2 regions of the Rhodococcus sp. G6(2025) genome follow, and region 2 is predicted to be linked to the other one. Evidence: riboswitches for the same ligand, from Rfam matches in the RefSeq annotation. Region 2 holds a riboswitch; the other holds the start of a gene.
The links. A riboswitch is a leader RNA that binds a small molecule or an ion and turns the genes downstream of it on or off. The one in region 2 is predicted to bind glycine.
Positions count from the first base shown of each region.

Region 1 (7,363 bases), 2.1 Mb from region 2:
CCGTCGTCGCCGCGCTCGACGCGGTGTTCGGCGGACTGCGCGCGTACCTCGACGAGATCTTCGACTCGAAGGTGTTCGTCGTCTCGTTCGTGTTCAACGTCCTGGTGGCCGCCCTGATCGTGTGGCTCGGTGACCAACTCGGTGTCGGAACCCAGCTGTCCACCGCGATCGTCGTCGTGCTGGGCATCCGCATCTTCGGCAACGCGGCCGCCCTCCGGCGACGTCTGTTCGGGGCGTGAGCGCGGCGTGAGCGGACACGAGGGCAGACACGAACTGCACGGGAACGAACCGGCGACGTCGCAGCGATCGCACGTCGTCTTCGCGCTGCTGGCCGCGCTCCTGCTCGGCGGGCTGGGAATCGCGATCGTCACGCAGGTGAAGAACACCGGGTCCGGTGACACCCTCGACTCGGCGAGCCCGGCCGATCTCCTGGTCGTCCTGGACACGCTGAACCAGCGGGAGGCTGCCCTGCGGCAGGAGATCGCATCGCTGGAACAGACCTTGGCAACGTTGCAACAGAGCGGCAGTTCCGGAGCGGCGCTCGACGAGGCGCAGGCCCGGTTGACGGCGCTGTCGATCCAGGTCGGCAGCGCACCGGCCACCGGTCCCGGGGTGACGATGCGCATCACCGACCCCAACAAGGGAGTCGGCTCCGAGGTCCTGCTCGACCTCGTGCAGGAATTGCGTGCCGCCGGTGCCGAAGCCGTCCAGATCCAGGGTGCGGACGGCCCGCCCATCCGGATCGGCGTCGACTCCTGGGTGTCCGGTTCGGCCGGCGGCGTGTCGGTGGACGGCCGGAAGGTGAACGCCCCCTACGGCGTGGTCGCCATCGGTGATCCGCCGACTCTGGCGGCGGCCCTGAACATTCCCGGCGGGGTGGTCGACACGGTCGCGCGCAGCGGCGGACAGCTGACGATCGAACAATCGCAGCAGGTCACGATCGCCGCCTTGCGGGAGGCGAAACCTCGCCAATACGCTCAGCCCGGAAATTGATCTTCGCATCCGCCCGCGGATTGCCATCGAAAGGAAGCCACTGTGAGTGAGCTCGAAATTCCCGCCGATCGTCGGTACACCGCCGAACACGAGTGGGTCGAGCGGACGGGGCCCACGACGGTACGCGTCGGCATCACCGATTTCGCGCAGTCCCAGCTCGGCGACGTCGTGTTCGTCCAGCTTCCGGCGGTCGACGAGGCCGTGACGGCGGGCGAATCGTTCGGCGAGGTGGAATCCACCAAGAGCGTCTCCGACATCTTCGCCCCGCTGACGGCGAAAGTCGTTGCCGCCAATGCCGATCTGGACGGCAACCCGGAACTCGTGAACTCCGCGCCCTACGGGCAGGGGTGGCTGGTGGACCTCGGTGTCGACGACGAGGCGACCCTCGACGCGGCACTGGCCGAAATGCTGGACGCCGCCGGCTATGCAGACATCACGGCAGGATAATTTCCCGAGAACACGCGAGGCGGTAATCGGATGGTTTCGGAAGGTGCCGACAGCCCGGAAACCGGGTTGCCGGAAAAATCCGCTGTCGGAATACCGGTTCGTAATGTGCTGGCGGCCTGTCTCACTACACGCACCGGCGTGCGCAGGGTACGGTCGATGTTGAACGCATGTGCCGTGTCGGGGCGCAGGTCCGTAGTTTGAATGTGATCGTGGGAGTTTGCACAGAAGTTAATGTGCACGGGAACCGAATTATGTAGTACCGAGTGGCATTGCGTAGTCCAGCGAATCTTGCTGGATGATCGAACTAGGAGGAGAAACGGTGAGCGAGAACGGCAACGACGCGGTCTATGGGGAGACGCCGGCGGAAACCACGTCGGTCTTCCGCGCGGACTTTCTCAATGAGCTCGACAACTCCTCGGCAACCCAGGCTCCGGAAGCTCCGGTGTCGGGTGTGGAGGGACTGCCCGCAGGCTCTGCTCTGCTCGTCGTCAAGCGTGGACCGAACGCAGGGTCGCGCTTCCTGCTCGACCAGCCGACGACGTCCGCGGGACGGCATCCCGACAGCGACATCTTCCTCGACGACGTGACCGTCAGCCGTCGTCATGCGGAGTTCCGTCAGGAGGACGACGAGTTCCAGGTGGTCGACGTCGGCAGCCTCAACGGCACCTACGTCAACCGGGAGCCGGTCGACTCGGCTGTCCTGGCGAACGGTGACGAGGTCCAGATCGGCAAGTTCCGACTGGTCTTCCTGACCGGACCCCGGACCGCTGCCGGTGGCTCGCAGATCGGTGAGACGTCAGCTGGTGCGGGTAGCCAATGACCGCGGTGCGGCAGCAGCAGGCGCAATCGGGGATGTCGATCGGCTCCGTGCTGGATCGACTCCGCCCCGATTTTCCTGATGTGACGATCTCGAAGATCCGATTCCTCGAAGCCGAGGGTCTCATCAGCCCCCAGCGCACTCCCTCGGGGTATCGGCGATTCTCGATCGCCGACTGTGAACGACTGCGCTACGTCCTCACTGCGCAGCGCGATCAGTATCTGCCGCTGAAGGTCATCAAGGAGCAGCTCGAGGCCATCGACAGAGGTGTGGCCACGGTCGGCGCAGGCGATTCTTCGCCGCGCCGGCCGCGCGCGCTCACGGTGGCCCCGGGCGAGGTGTCCCCGGAGGAGTTCCTCACCGACCGCGAGGTGCGGATCAGCCGCGACGATCTGATCGCCCGGGCAGGGATCGACGAGAAGTTCCTCGGCGAACTGACCCGCGGAGGCCTGGTCGTTCCCGGGCCGGCGGGATTCTTCGACGAGGACGCGGTGACACTGGCGCGCACCGCGAGGGCGATGTCCGAGTTCGGACTCGAGGTGCGGCACCTGAGGGCGTTCAAGCTGGCGGCCGACCGCGAGGCCGGGCTGGTCGCGCAGATCGCCGGGCCTGTCGCCAAGGGCCGCGACGCCGGCGCCCGTGATCGCGCCGAGGAGATGGTGCGCGAACTGGCCGCCCTGTCTCTGACGTTGCACACCTGCCTGGTGAAGTCGGCAGTCCGGGGTGCGCTCGATCGGTGAGGTGAACTCGCCGACCGTCCCCACTTCCCAACGACGCTGCGCTCGAACGGCTGTACGGTCGAAGAGCAGACACGAATCGAATAGAATCCTGGTACGGCATTGTGTGCCGCGGACGGACCATTGCAGGGTGGAGGCAGACGCGATGAGCGAAATGCACGTGATCGGAGTTCGTGTCGAGCAACCCCAAAGTCAACCTGTTCTGCTGTTGCGTGAAACCGACGGCGAGCGGTACCTGCCCATCTGGATCGGCCAGACCGAGGCCACCGCGATCGCACTCGAACAGCAGGGCGTCGAGCCTGCGCGTCCGCTGACCCACGATCTCATCAAGAACCTGATCGAAGCCTTCGGTCGCACCCTGAAGGAAGTTCGCATCGTGGACCTGCGCGAGGGCACGTTCTATGCCGACCTCGTGTTCGACCAGAACACCCGCGTCTCGGCCCGCCCGTCCGACTCCATCGCCATCGCACTGCGAATCGGGGTGCCGATCTTCGCCGAGGAAGCGGTACTCACGGAGGCCGGTCTGGTTATGCCCGACGAGCGCGAGGACGAGGTCGAGAAGTTCAAGGAATTCCTCGAGTCCGTGTCGCCGGACGATTTCAAGGCAACCGACGGCTAGTTTGCGCCGTCGGAAAAGCCTCGGGCGCGGAGTAACGGTTGAGGTTCCTCCGGCGCGTTGCGTTGACCCCGTCTCTTCGGAGTCATAGCGTTCAGTGCAGTGATTTTCTGCCCTGCAGATTGTATCGGGCGTACGCTGAGTAGGTTCAGGGTACGGACTTGCTCGATGTCACTGGTGGCGCTTGCGCCGCTCGATGTGCTGTGGCTGTGCCGCGGGCACTGGCGACGCGCGTCACAGGCGCACTGATCGTCGGGTTCAGTGCAACATGCGAGAGGGAGTAGTCAGTGGGAGATCGGCCGCAGGAGAATGCGCTGAATCTTGCGCCCGGCGACAACGTTGCCGAGTCCGAATTCAGCTCCGAGGAGATCCAACCGGGCCTCTTCCCGGACGATTCCGTGCCCGACGACCTCGTCGGATACCGCGTCCCCATCGCCTGCCAGATCGCGGGAATCACCTACCGGCAGCTCGATTACTGGGCTCGCACGTCGCTCGTCGTGCCGTCCATTCGTGGCGCAGCAGGTTCGGGCAGCCAACGGCTGTACTCGTTCAAAGACATCCTCGTCCTCAAGATCGTCAAGCGTCTGCTCGACACCGGAATATCCTTGCAGAACATCCGAGTGGCCGTCGACCACCTCCGTAAGCGCGGAGTGCGGGACTTGGCCAAGATCACACTTTTCTCGGATGGGACCACGGTCTACGAGTGCACGTCCCCCGAAGAGGTCGTCGATCTGCTCCAGGGCGGGCAGGGTGTCTTCGGTATCGCGGTGAGCGGTGCGATGCGCGAACTGACCGGCACCATCGCCGATTTCCCGGCCGAGCGCGCCGATGGCGGCGAGAGCGAACAGAGCCCCGAGGACGAACTGGCGTCGCGGCGCAAGAACCGCGCGAGCCGCAAGACGGGCTAGCCCGCATCCATCGGAGCGCGGCGCTGCCTGCGCCGCCATCTGCAGCCGTGACATAGACTGGCGGTGCGTCGACGCCGTGCGGGAGAGTTCCGGGCACCGCAAGCACAGAAACATCGTGTGTGCGGGAGTTCGGGCGCCGAAGGAGCAACACCTCCCCGTCAATCTCTCAGGCAGACAGGACCGTGCGGGCTCCGACGTCTCTGGAAAGCGGTGGGAGCACCCACCCGCCCACGGGGAAAGGGCCGTCTTCACACCCGAACGACGGTACCGAATCTCTCAGGCGCTCGATTCGAGCAGGCGACAGAGGGGGAGGGACGTTCCGCTACGCGGGGCGTGTCCTGATCCTCCGAACTGCTTGGGAGTTGTCGTGATCGACGCTGGAAGCCGTACATTCGCCGATCGTCATGTCGGCCCGAACGCTGCGGAACTCGCGCACATTCTCGAACTGGTCGGAGCCGATTCGCTCGACGACCTCGCGTCGAAGGCCGTCCCCGCCGTCATCCTGGACGGGGTGACGGGCGGCATCGCCGACGGCCTCGACGCGCTGCCTGCACCGGTGTCCGAGCACGAAGCGCTCGCCGAACTGTCCGCACTCGCCGCGCAGAACACCGTGGCGACGTCCATGATCGGTCTCGGCTACTACGACACCCTCACCCCGCCGGTGCTGATCCGGAACATCATCGAGAACCCGGCCTGGTACACGGCCTACACGCCGTACCAGCCCGAGATCAGCCAGGGCCGCCTCGAAGCGCTCCTCAACTTCCAGACGATGGTCGCCGACCTGACCGGCATGGAGGTCGCCAACTCGTCGATGCTCGACGAAGCCACCGCCGCCGCCGAGGCGATGACGCTGCTGCGCCGGGCGAGCAAGAGCAAGTCCCCGCGGTTCGTCGTCGACGCCGACCTGTTCCCGCAGACGCTGGCCGTCGTCGAGACCCGGGCCGAGCCGCTCGGCATCGAGATCGTGGTGGCCGACCTGTCCGCCGGCCTTCCGGACGGTGACTTCTTCGGCGTCCTCGCGCAGATGCCTGGCGGGTCCGGCCGCATCGTCGACTACACCGACGTGATCGCCGCCGCCCACGAGCGCGGCGCACTGGTCGCGGTCGGGGCGGATCTGCTGGCACTCACGCTCCTCACCCCGCCCGGCGAGATCGGGGCCGACGCCTGCTTCGGCACCACCCAGCGGTTCGGTGTCCCCATGGGCTTCGGTGGCCCGCACGCCGGTTACCTCGCCGTGCACACCAAGCATGCACGTCAGCTCCCCGGCCGTCTGGTGGGCGTCTCCGTCGATGCCGACGGTGACAAGGCGTACCGGCTGGCGCTGCAGACCCGCGAGCAGCACATTCGCCGCGAGAAGGCGACGTCGAATATCTGCACCGCTCAGGTGCTGCTGGCGATTCTGGCGGCCATGTACGCCAGCTACCACGGCGCCGAGGGACTGAAGGCGATCGCCCTGCGCGTGGCGAACACGGCGCACTCCCTGGCCGCCGCGCTCCGCAGGACCGGGGCTGTCGTCGTCCACGAGCACTTCTTCGACACGATCCTCGTTCGAGTCGCCGGCCGAGCCGCGGACGTGGTGGCGAAGGCGAAGGACGCCGGCATCAACCTGCGGTTCGTCGACGCGGATCACGTCGCCATCGCGTGTGACGAGGCCACCACTGCCGACGACGTCGCCCAGGTGCTGGCGGCGTTCGGCGGCGAAGGCGCCGTGACCGAGGAAGCGGGCACGTCCGTCCCCGACGCGCAGCTCCGCGGATCCGACTACTTGCAGCACGAGGCGTTCACCCGGTATCGCACCGAGACGGCGATGCTGCGCTACCTGCGGGCGTTGTCCGACAAGGACATCGCACTCGACCGCAGCATGATCCCCCTCGGTTCGTGCACGATGAAGCTCAATGCCACCGCCGAGATGGAAGCGATCACCTGGCCCGCGTTCGCCGGACTGCACCCGTTCGCGCCGACCGGGGACACACCGGGAATCCTCCGCATCATCAAGGACCTCGAGAACTGGCTCGTGGCCGTCACCGGCTACGACGCGGTCAGCCTGCAGCCGAATGCCGGTAGCCAGGGCGAGTACGCGGGGCTGCTCGCGATCCGTAACTACCACCTCAGCCGCGGAGACGACCACCGCGACACCTGCCTCATCCCGTCGAGCGCCCACGGCACCAACGCCGCATCCGCGGTCATGGCCGGGATGCGCGTCGAGGTCGTCGCCTGCCGCCCGAACGGTGACGTGGATCTGGACGACCTGCGGGCGAAGATCGCCGACCATGCCGAGCGCCTCGCGGCGATCATGATCACCTACCCGTCCACACACGGTGTGTACGAGCACGAGATCGCCGACATCTGCGCCGCCGTCCACGACGCCGGCGGCCAGGTGTACGTCGACGGCGCCAACCTCAACGCCCTGGTCGGCCTGGCCCGTCCCGGCCGGTTCGGCGGCGACGTGAGCCACCTCAACCTGCACAAGACGTTCTGCATCCCGCACGGTGGCGGTGGCCCCGGCGTCGGTCCGATCGGTGTGCGGTCCCACCTCACGCCGTTCCTGCCCGGACATCCGCTCGCACCGGAACTCGGCACAGCCGGACCGATCTCCGCGGCCCCCTACGGCAGTGCGTCGATCCTCCCGATCACGTGGGCGTACATCCGGATGATGGGCGCCGTCGGGCTGCGCCGCGCAAGCCTGACCGCCATCGCCTCGGCCAACTACATCGCGCGCCGCCTGGACGAGTACTTCCCGGTCCTCTACACCGGCGAGGGGGGAATGGTGGCACACGAGTGCATCCTCGACCTCCGGCCGATCACCAAGGACACCGGTGTGACCGTGGACGACGTCGCAAAGCGC
Region 1 is NZ_CP179750.1:5,098,082-5,105,444, reverse strand. It holds gene ACLIVD_RS23415 (small basic family protein) at 1-239, shown strand, start outside; gene ACLIVD_RS23410 (DUF881 domain-containing protein) at 247-993, shown strand; gene gcvH (glycine cleavage system protein GcvH) at 1,036-1,440, shown strand; gene garA (glycogen accumulation regulator GarA) at 1,760-2,260, shown strand; gene ftsR (transcriptional regulator FtsR) at 2,257-2,997, shown strand; gene ACLIVD_RS23390 (bifunctional nuclease family protein) at 3,140-3,613, shown strand; gene ACLIVD_RS23385 (MerR family transcriptional regulator) at 3,898-4,518, shown strand; glycine riboswitch at 4,588-4,711, shown strand; gene gcvP (aminomethyl-transferring glycine dehydrogenase) at 4,886-7,363, shown strand, end outside.
Region 1: linked by a shared signal. The riboswitch ahead of gcvP (aminomethyl-transferring glycine dehydrogenase) and the one ahead of ACLIVD_RS33325 (DUF5058 family protein) in region 2 are both predicted to bind glycine.

Region 2 (7,363 bases):
CCCTGCCTTCACGTACGAGCGGTCCCTCGAGGTGATCACACGGGCTCGGGAGGACGGCCTGATCACCAAGTCGAACCTGATCCTCGGGATGGGGGAGACCACGGACGAGGTGATTCAGGCCCTCCGGGACCTGCACGCGGCCGGCTGCCAGTTGATCACGATCACGCAGTATCTGCGGCCGTCGGCCCGGCACCATCCGGTGGCACGGTGGGCGACGCCGGACGAGTTCGTCATGCTCGACGGGATCGCCCGCGAGATCGGCTTCCTCGGCGTCCTGTCCGGTCCGCTCGTGCGCTCCTCCTATCGGGCCGGCCGCCTCCACGCGGAGGCCGTCGCCGCAACCGCAGTTCACTGAACCCCACCCTCTTCCGTTCCAGCAAGGAGTTCCCATGTCCCACCGATCTGCAGATGTCGTCATCCTCGGCGGCGGTTCCGGCGGCTACGCGGCCGCCATCCGCTCGGCCGAACTGGGCCGTTCGGTCATCCTCGTCGAGGAGAACGAACTGGGCGGCACCTGCCTGCATCAGGGGTGCATTCCGACGAAGGCGCTGCTGCACTCCGCCGAGGTCGCGGACAGTGCCCGCACCGCCTCGCAGTTCGGTATCGACGTCACGTTCGACGGTGTCGACCTCGAGAAGGTCCTGAGCTACCAGAACACCATCGTCACCCGACTGCACAAGGGACTGCAGGGCCTCGTCGACTCGTACGGCATCACCGTCGTCAACGGCCGCGGCCGGTTGGTCGGACCCAACGGAGTGGAGGTCGACGACGAGCTGATCACGGGCGGCGCCGTCGTCCTGGCAACGGGGTCGTCGCCGAAGACGCTGCCCGGCATCGGCATCGGTGGCCGGGTCGTCACCAGCGACCAGGCTCTCGTGTTGCCGTTGGTCCCCAAGAAGGCGATCATCCTGGGCGGCGGCGTCATCGGCGTCGAATTCGCCAGTGTCTGGGCGTCGTTCGGCGCGTCGGTGACGATCGTCGAGGCGATGCCACGGCTGGTGCCGAACGAGGACGAGACGATCTCCAAGTACCTCGAGCGGGCATTCCGCCGCCGCAAGATCGCCGCGAAGACAGGTGTGCGGGTGACGGAGGTGACGCAGGACGAGGACGCGGTGTCGGTCACCCTCGACTCCGGCGACGTACTCGACGCCGACGTCGTGCTGGTCGCAGTGGGGCGCGGACCCAACACCGCGTCCATGGGGTACGAGGAGACCGGAGTGATGCTCGACAAGGGCTTCGTGGTGACCAGTGATCGACTGCGCACCACGGTCCCGAACGTCTTCGCGGTCGGCGACATCGTCCCCGGGCTCCAGCTGGCCCACCGCGGGTTCCAGCAGGGCATCTTCGTGGCGGAGGAAATCGCCGGGCTCCGTCCGGAGGTCATCGACGAGACCGGCATCCCGCGGGTCACCTACTCCCACCCCGAGGTCGCGTCCGTCGGGTTGACCGAGACCGCGGCCCGGGAGAAGTTCGGCGAGAACGTCGAGACCGTCACCTACGACCTCGCCGGCAACGGCAAGAGCCAGATCCTCAAGACGTCGGGGGCGGTCAAACTCGTGGTGGCGCCGACCGGGGTCGTCGTCGGCGTGCACATGGTCGGCGACCGAGTCGGTGAGCTGATCGGTGAGGCGCAGCTGCTCTACAACTTCGAGGTCGACGCCGCGCAGGCGGCGAAGTTCGTGCACGCCCACCCCACGCAGGGCGAGGCGCTCGGCGAGGCACTGATGGCAGTGGCCGGCAAGCCACTCCACGTCCACGGCTGACCCCCATGTGAGTGGCAAAGTGTGCTGGCGCACGCTTTGCCACTCACATGGGGTGTTCGGCATGCGAACGCGCACTGGCGATTTCCGACCAGGAACTGTTGTGAGTTAACACGCCGGAACGGTGAAGTCATGCTTTCGTAATACGTCTGCGGAACAGTACGTCTCGAGTCAGTTCGATTCGGAACCATCTCGATGGTTTCTCCCTATGAACCTGGCTGGAGAGTTCCGGGACCGTGTCCCGGGCGCCGAAGGAGCAAGTACCCACAAACTCTCAGGCACCAGGACAGTCAGGGTCGGGAACTCTGGAGAGCAGCGTGTCGGCTGTAACGGCACGTTCACCGACGGGGCACGATGACCACTCGCACGAGTGTGTCTCCAAACTCTCAGGTTACGGAACAGAGCGGGTGTCAGCCGAGGTGATCCACCGGATCACCCTCACATCGCTCGAGCAATCGGTTCACCGGTTGCTCACTCTCCCTGGGAGATCCATGAATGTGACTGCTAGTGGGGCATCCACGGACATCATGGCTGTCGCCAACTCGCCTGTTCTCTGGGTGGCCGTTGCCGGCATCTTCGTCGTCATCGTCGTGCAGTCGGCGATCTACATGACCGCGGTCCGCAAGGTGGCACCCGTCGCGGACATGTCGCCGGAAGACATGAAAGTCTCGTTCCGCTCCGGCGCCGTCTCGGCGATCGGACCGTCCCTGGCGGTCTGCCTCGTGGCGATCGCCCTGCTCGCCCTCTTCGGCACGCCCGCCGTCCTGGCCCGCATCGGCCTGATCGGTTCCGCCGCGTACGACGTGTCCGCGGCCAGCATCGCCGCCGACTCCATGGGCGCGAAACTCGGTACCGACACCTACACCCAGAACGTCTTCGTCGTCGCATTCTTCGCGATGAGCATCGGCGGCGTGATGTGGATGCTGTCCGCGCTCGTCCTCACCCCGCTGCTCAAGCGGGGTGACGCGAAGATCCGCACGGTGAATCCGGCGTTGATGGCGGTCGTTCCGTCCGCGGCCCTGATCGGCGCGTTCGCGTCGCTGGGCTTCCAGGAACTCACGAAGTCCAGCTATCACATCGTTGCGTTCGCCGCCTCCGCGGTCGCAATGGGGATCTGCCTGTTCGTGGCCCGGACGTCCGGCAAGGGCTGGCTCCGTGAATGGGGGCTGGGTATTTCGATCCTCGTCGCCCTCACCGTCACCTACCTGGTCACCTCCTGATTCACGACACGCACGGAAAGGACTTTTCGATGACTACCGACGAAGCCGTAACGGTGTCCACCGGCGCGCGTGAACTCGCCGAGTTCGACAAGACGACGTCCCGCTGGGGTCGTATCACGATGATCGTGGGGCTGCTCCTGTCGATCGGTGCGCCCCTGTACCTGGTGTTCTCGGGTGAGGTGGACGTCACCGCAGGCCAGTTGTGGACCGCGTTCGCCGCGGTGGCCGGGACATTCTTCATCATCTGGCTGGTCGAACCCCTGACCTATTTCCCCATCCTCGGCCCGGCCGCGATGTACCAGGCGTTCATGATCGGCAACATCGCGAACAAGCTGTTGCCGGCCGCGCTGATCGCGCAGACGAACATCGGAGCCAAACCGGGAACCAAGCGGGCCGAACTGGCTGCGGTCCTGGCGATCTGCGGCGCCGCGATGGTGCACCTCGTGTCCCTGGCTGTGTTCGTGGGGCTGCTCGGCACCTGGCTGATCAGCGTGATTCCCTCCGACATCGTGACCGTCACCCGTTCCTACATCCTTCCCTCGGTCCTGGGGGCGGTCCTCGTGCAGGCGATCGTGTCGATGAAGCAGCCCCGGGCCACGGTGGTCGCGCTGCTGGTGGCCGCGGTCGTCACGTTCGTCGTGGTTCCGGCGATGCCGAGCCTCGCGCTGTCGTCCACCGCCATCGCGGTGATCGTGACGGCGGTCCTCGCCTGGTTCCTGCGGAACAAGAACGACCAGAGCCCGGCCGAGCTCGCGACCATCGAGTAAGAATCGATACGCGGAGATATCTCACCTTCACCTGATTCGAAAGAAGGCTCCATGACCGACCTGCCGATCGCGCTCACCGACGAGCTGCGGACGAAGATGCACGACCTCTACTACCACCTGCACGCGCACCCGGAACTGTCCATGCAGGAACACAAGACCGCCGAGCTGATCCAGAGTTCCCTCGTCGCCCTCGGGATCGACACGTTCGTCTGCGGCGGCACCGGAGTGGTCGGTGTCCTGACCAACGGTGAGGGCCCCACGGTGGCCTTCCGCGCCGATTCCGATGGGCTGCCGATCGCGGAAGACACCGGCGTCGACTACGCCAGCGCCGCCACCGGACACCTCGACGACGGCACCGAGGTGCCGGTGATGCACGGCTGCGGCCACGACACACACGTGGCCACCCTGCTCACCGTCGCCGAACTGCTCGCAGGCGCGCGGGAGGCGTGGGCCGGAACGATCGTGTTCCTCTTCCAGCCCGGCGAGGAAACGGCCGCCGGGGCGAAGGCGATGGTCGAGGACGGCCTGTGGGACCGGGCACCCAAGCCGGAGATCGTTTTCGGGCAGCACGTCGGGCCGATGTTGGCCGGCACCGTGCACGTCACGAGCGGCGACGCGATGGCCATGGCCGATTCGCTGAAGGTCACCGTCTACGGCCAGGGTTCACACGGCTCCCAGCCGCAGGATTCGATCGACCCGATCATCCAGGGCGTCAACATGATCAACCGAATCCAGACCATTGTGTCCCGCGAAGTGCACCCCCTGAAGCCGGCGGTCGTCACGGTTGCGACGTTCCATGCGGGGCTGAAGGAGAACATCATCGCGGACCGGGCCGAGTTCACGATCAACGTGCGCACCCTCGACCCCGAGGTGCGTGAGCAGGTCAATGCCGCGCTGCGCCGCATCATCTACGCCGAGGCCGCCGCGTCCGGGGCGCCGAAGCCGCTGATCGAGGAGCTGTACACGTTCCCGCGCAACTACAACGATCCCGACGCCACCGCCGAACTCGTCGCCGAGCTGCAGAAAGTGCTGGGCGAGAACAACGTCACGCCGTCGTCTCCGATGATGGGCTCGGAGGACTTCGGTCTGCTCGCCGAGGCGATCGGTGTGCCGTCGGTGTTCTGGATGTTCGGTGGCCACACCGCGGAGACCCTCGAGAGCGGAAAGCCTGTGCCGGTGAACCACTCACCGTTCTTCGCCCCCGTCGCGGAACCCACCCTGTCCACCGGCGTCCAGGCGGCGATGACGGCGATCCTGTCGAAGGTCGGGATCTAGGCCCTCCGGGCCCGTGCGCCTTTCTGGTTGTTCCAGCAACCAGAAAGGCGCACGGGTGGCGGAGCCGCCTCAGTGGGTGGTCAGCGGCGCATCCGCGGTGGCGTCCCCGGCGTCCACGCCGGTCTTCTCGAACCGCAGTCGCGACACGGCGAGTCCGGCGAGGACGAAGGACACGGCCACGAGGATGTACAGCTGGGTGGGCGACCAGTCGCGGTCGAGGAGGGCGCCCGCGACGATCGGGGACGCGATGGCGCCGACGCGGCCGATGCCGATGCCCCAGCCGACGCCGGTGGCCCGGACGGCGGGCGAGTAGACCGACGGCGTGATCGCGTACAGCCCGGCGATGCAGCCGTTGGCGAAGACGCCGATCAGGGCGCCGAGCCCGAACGCGATGACGATGGACGCGGTGGCGGGAACGAAGACGACGAGCAGTACGCCCGCGATCGCCATGTAGGCGATGAGCACACGCTTCAGGGCGAAACGTGCGGACAGCGCCCCGAGCAGGGTGGCGCCGAAGATGCCGCCGAGGTTGAGGAGCACTCCGCCGGTGACGCCCTGGTTCGCGGACATGCCCGCCTCGACCAGCAGTTTCGGGGTCCAGCTGGTGACGAAGTAGAAGCCGAACATCGCCATGAAGAATGCGAACCACACCAGGAGTGTGCTGCGGCGGCGCTGCGGTGACAGCAGGACGCGCATCGCGAATCCGGCGTCGGCGGTGGCGGCGGCACGCGGTGCGGGCAGCTCGTTGAGTCGCGGCTGACCGACCCGCTGGGCGAAGGCATTGATCCGGTCGAGTGCGTTGGCCGGTCGCCGGACGAGCAGGAAGTCGATCGATTCGGGGAGCCGGGCGTAGACGACGGGGATGATGGCCGCCGTGCACAGTCCGCCGAACAGGAACACCGAGCGCCAGCCGAGCGAGTTCTGCAGGACGACGGCGATGATCCCGCCGAGGGTGGCGCCGACGGCGTAGCCGGTGGAGTTGAGACTCACCGCGAGCCCGCGCCAGCGGTTCGACGCGTACTCACTGGCGATGACGTTGCTGCTGGCGAGGATTCCGCCGATGCCGACGCCGGTGAGGGCGCGGAGCAGGCCGAGTTGCATCGCGTTCTGGCTGACCGCCGACAGCAGCATGCCCGTCGACGCGAGTGCCAGGCACAGCAGGATCATGGCGCGGCGGCCGATGGTGTCAGCCCACGGCGCCAGGAACAGCGATCCCGCGGCCATGCCGAACAGTCCGGCGCTGAGCAGGAGGCCGACGACCGAGCCGGACAGATCCCACTCCTGCGATACCGACTGGGCGGTGAACGCCATGACGAGGACGTCGAAGCCGTCGAGCACGTTGAGTAGACCGCAGATGGCGATGGCGCCCCATTGGTAGCGCGTCATCGGGCTGTTGTCGATGCGTTCGCGTAGGTCGAATTGCATGCGCGGGACCTGTTCTTCCTCGGAGGTGGGCTGTGATGTGGCTCACGACTCACCTACCGTGGCGGACGGGTCACTCGTTTCCAACTTCGCTTCCGAATGTCGGAATACAGAAGTGGCGGTTGCACGCGGTACTGGGCCATGATTTCTCTGTTGACAACTGGAAGGGTCCGGGCGACCGGCAGTGGGCGAAAGGTCCATGGATGTGACTGGCTCGGGTTTCGGTAATTCCTGGTCGGCGGAGCGGTTGTTCGCCGGGCCGGGCGAGACACGGGAGCGGCTACGCCGCACCGAGTGGGCGGCCACGCCGCTGGGCCCGGTCGAGACCTGGTCTGTCGAGTTGCGGGCGGCGGTACGCACGGTGCTGCCCTCCGAGGTCCCGATGTTGCTCTGGTGGGGTCCTGAGCTCGTGCAGATCTTCAACGACCCGTACACCCGGGTCCTCGGCGCCAAGTATCCCGCCGCGATCGGCGAACCCGGGGCGCAGTGCTGGGCGGAGATCTGGGACGAGGTGGGACCGCTCGCCGAGCAGGTGATGTCGGGCGGCGCGGCGACCTACACGGAGAATCAGCCGCTGTACCTGCTGCGGCACGGGTACCTCGAGGAGACGTACTGGACGTTCTCCTACAGTCCGGTGCAGGACGAGGACGGGAACGTCGCCGGCATCTTTGTGGCGACGACCGACGTGACCGCGACCGTGCTCGGGGAGCGGCGACTGGAGACGCTGCGGCAACTGGGCACGGTATCCACCGCGGGCGGCGACGATCCGCTCGTCGACGCCTGCCGTGCGGTCGTGCGGGTTCTCGGCGACAGCGGACAAGACGTTCCGCTGGCCGCGATCTACCTCCGCCGGGAGGTCGCCGGCGGCTCGGGCGACGACGCCGCCGACGACCTCGTGCTCGTCGGTGCCGTCGGAGTG
Region 2 is NZ_CP179750.1:7,191,294-7,198,656, reverse strand. It holds gene lipA (lipoyl synthase) at 1-355, shown strand, start outside; gene lpdA (dihydrolipoyl dehydrogenase) at 390-1,763, shown strand; glycine riboswitch at 1,969-2,060, shown strand; glycine riboswitch at 2,064-2,164, shown strand; gene ACLIVD_RS33325 (DUF5058 family protein) at 2,252-2,980, shown strand; gene ACLIVD_RS33320 (hypothetical protein) at 3,010-3,747, shown strand; gene ACLIVD_RS33315 (amidohydrolase) at 3,799-5,022, shown strand; gene ACLIVD_RS33310 (MFS transporter) at 5,092-6,447, opposite strand; gene ACLIVD_RS33305 (response regulator) at 6,644-7,363, shown strand, end outside.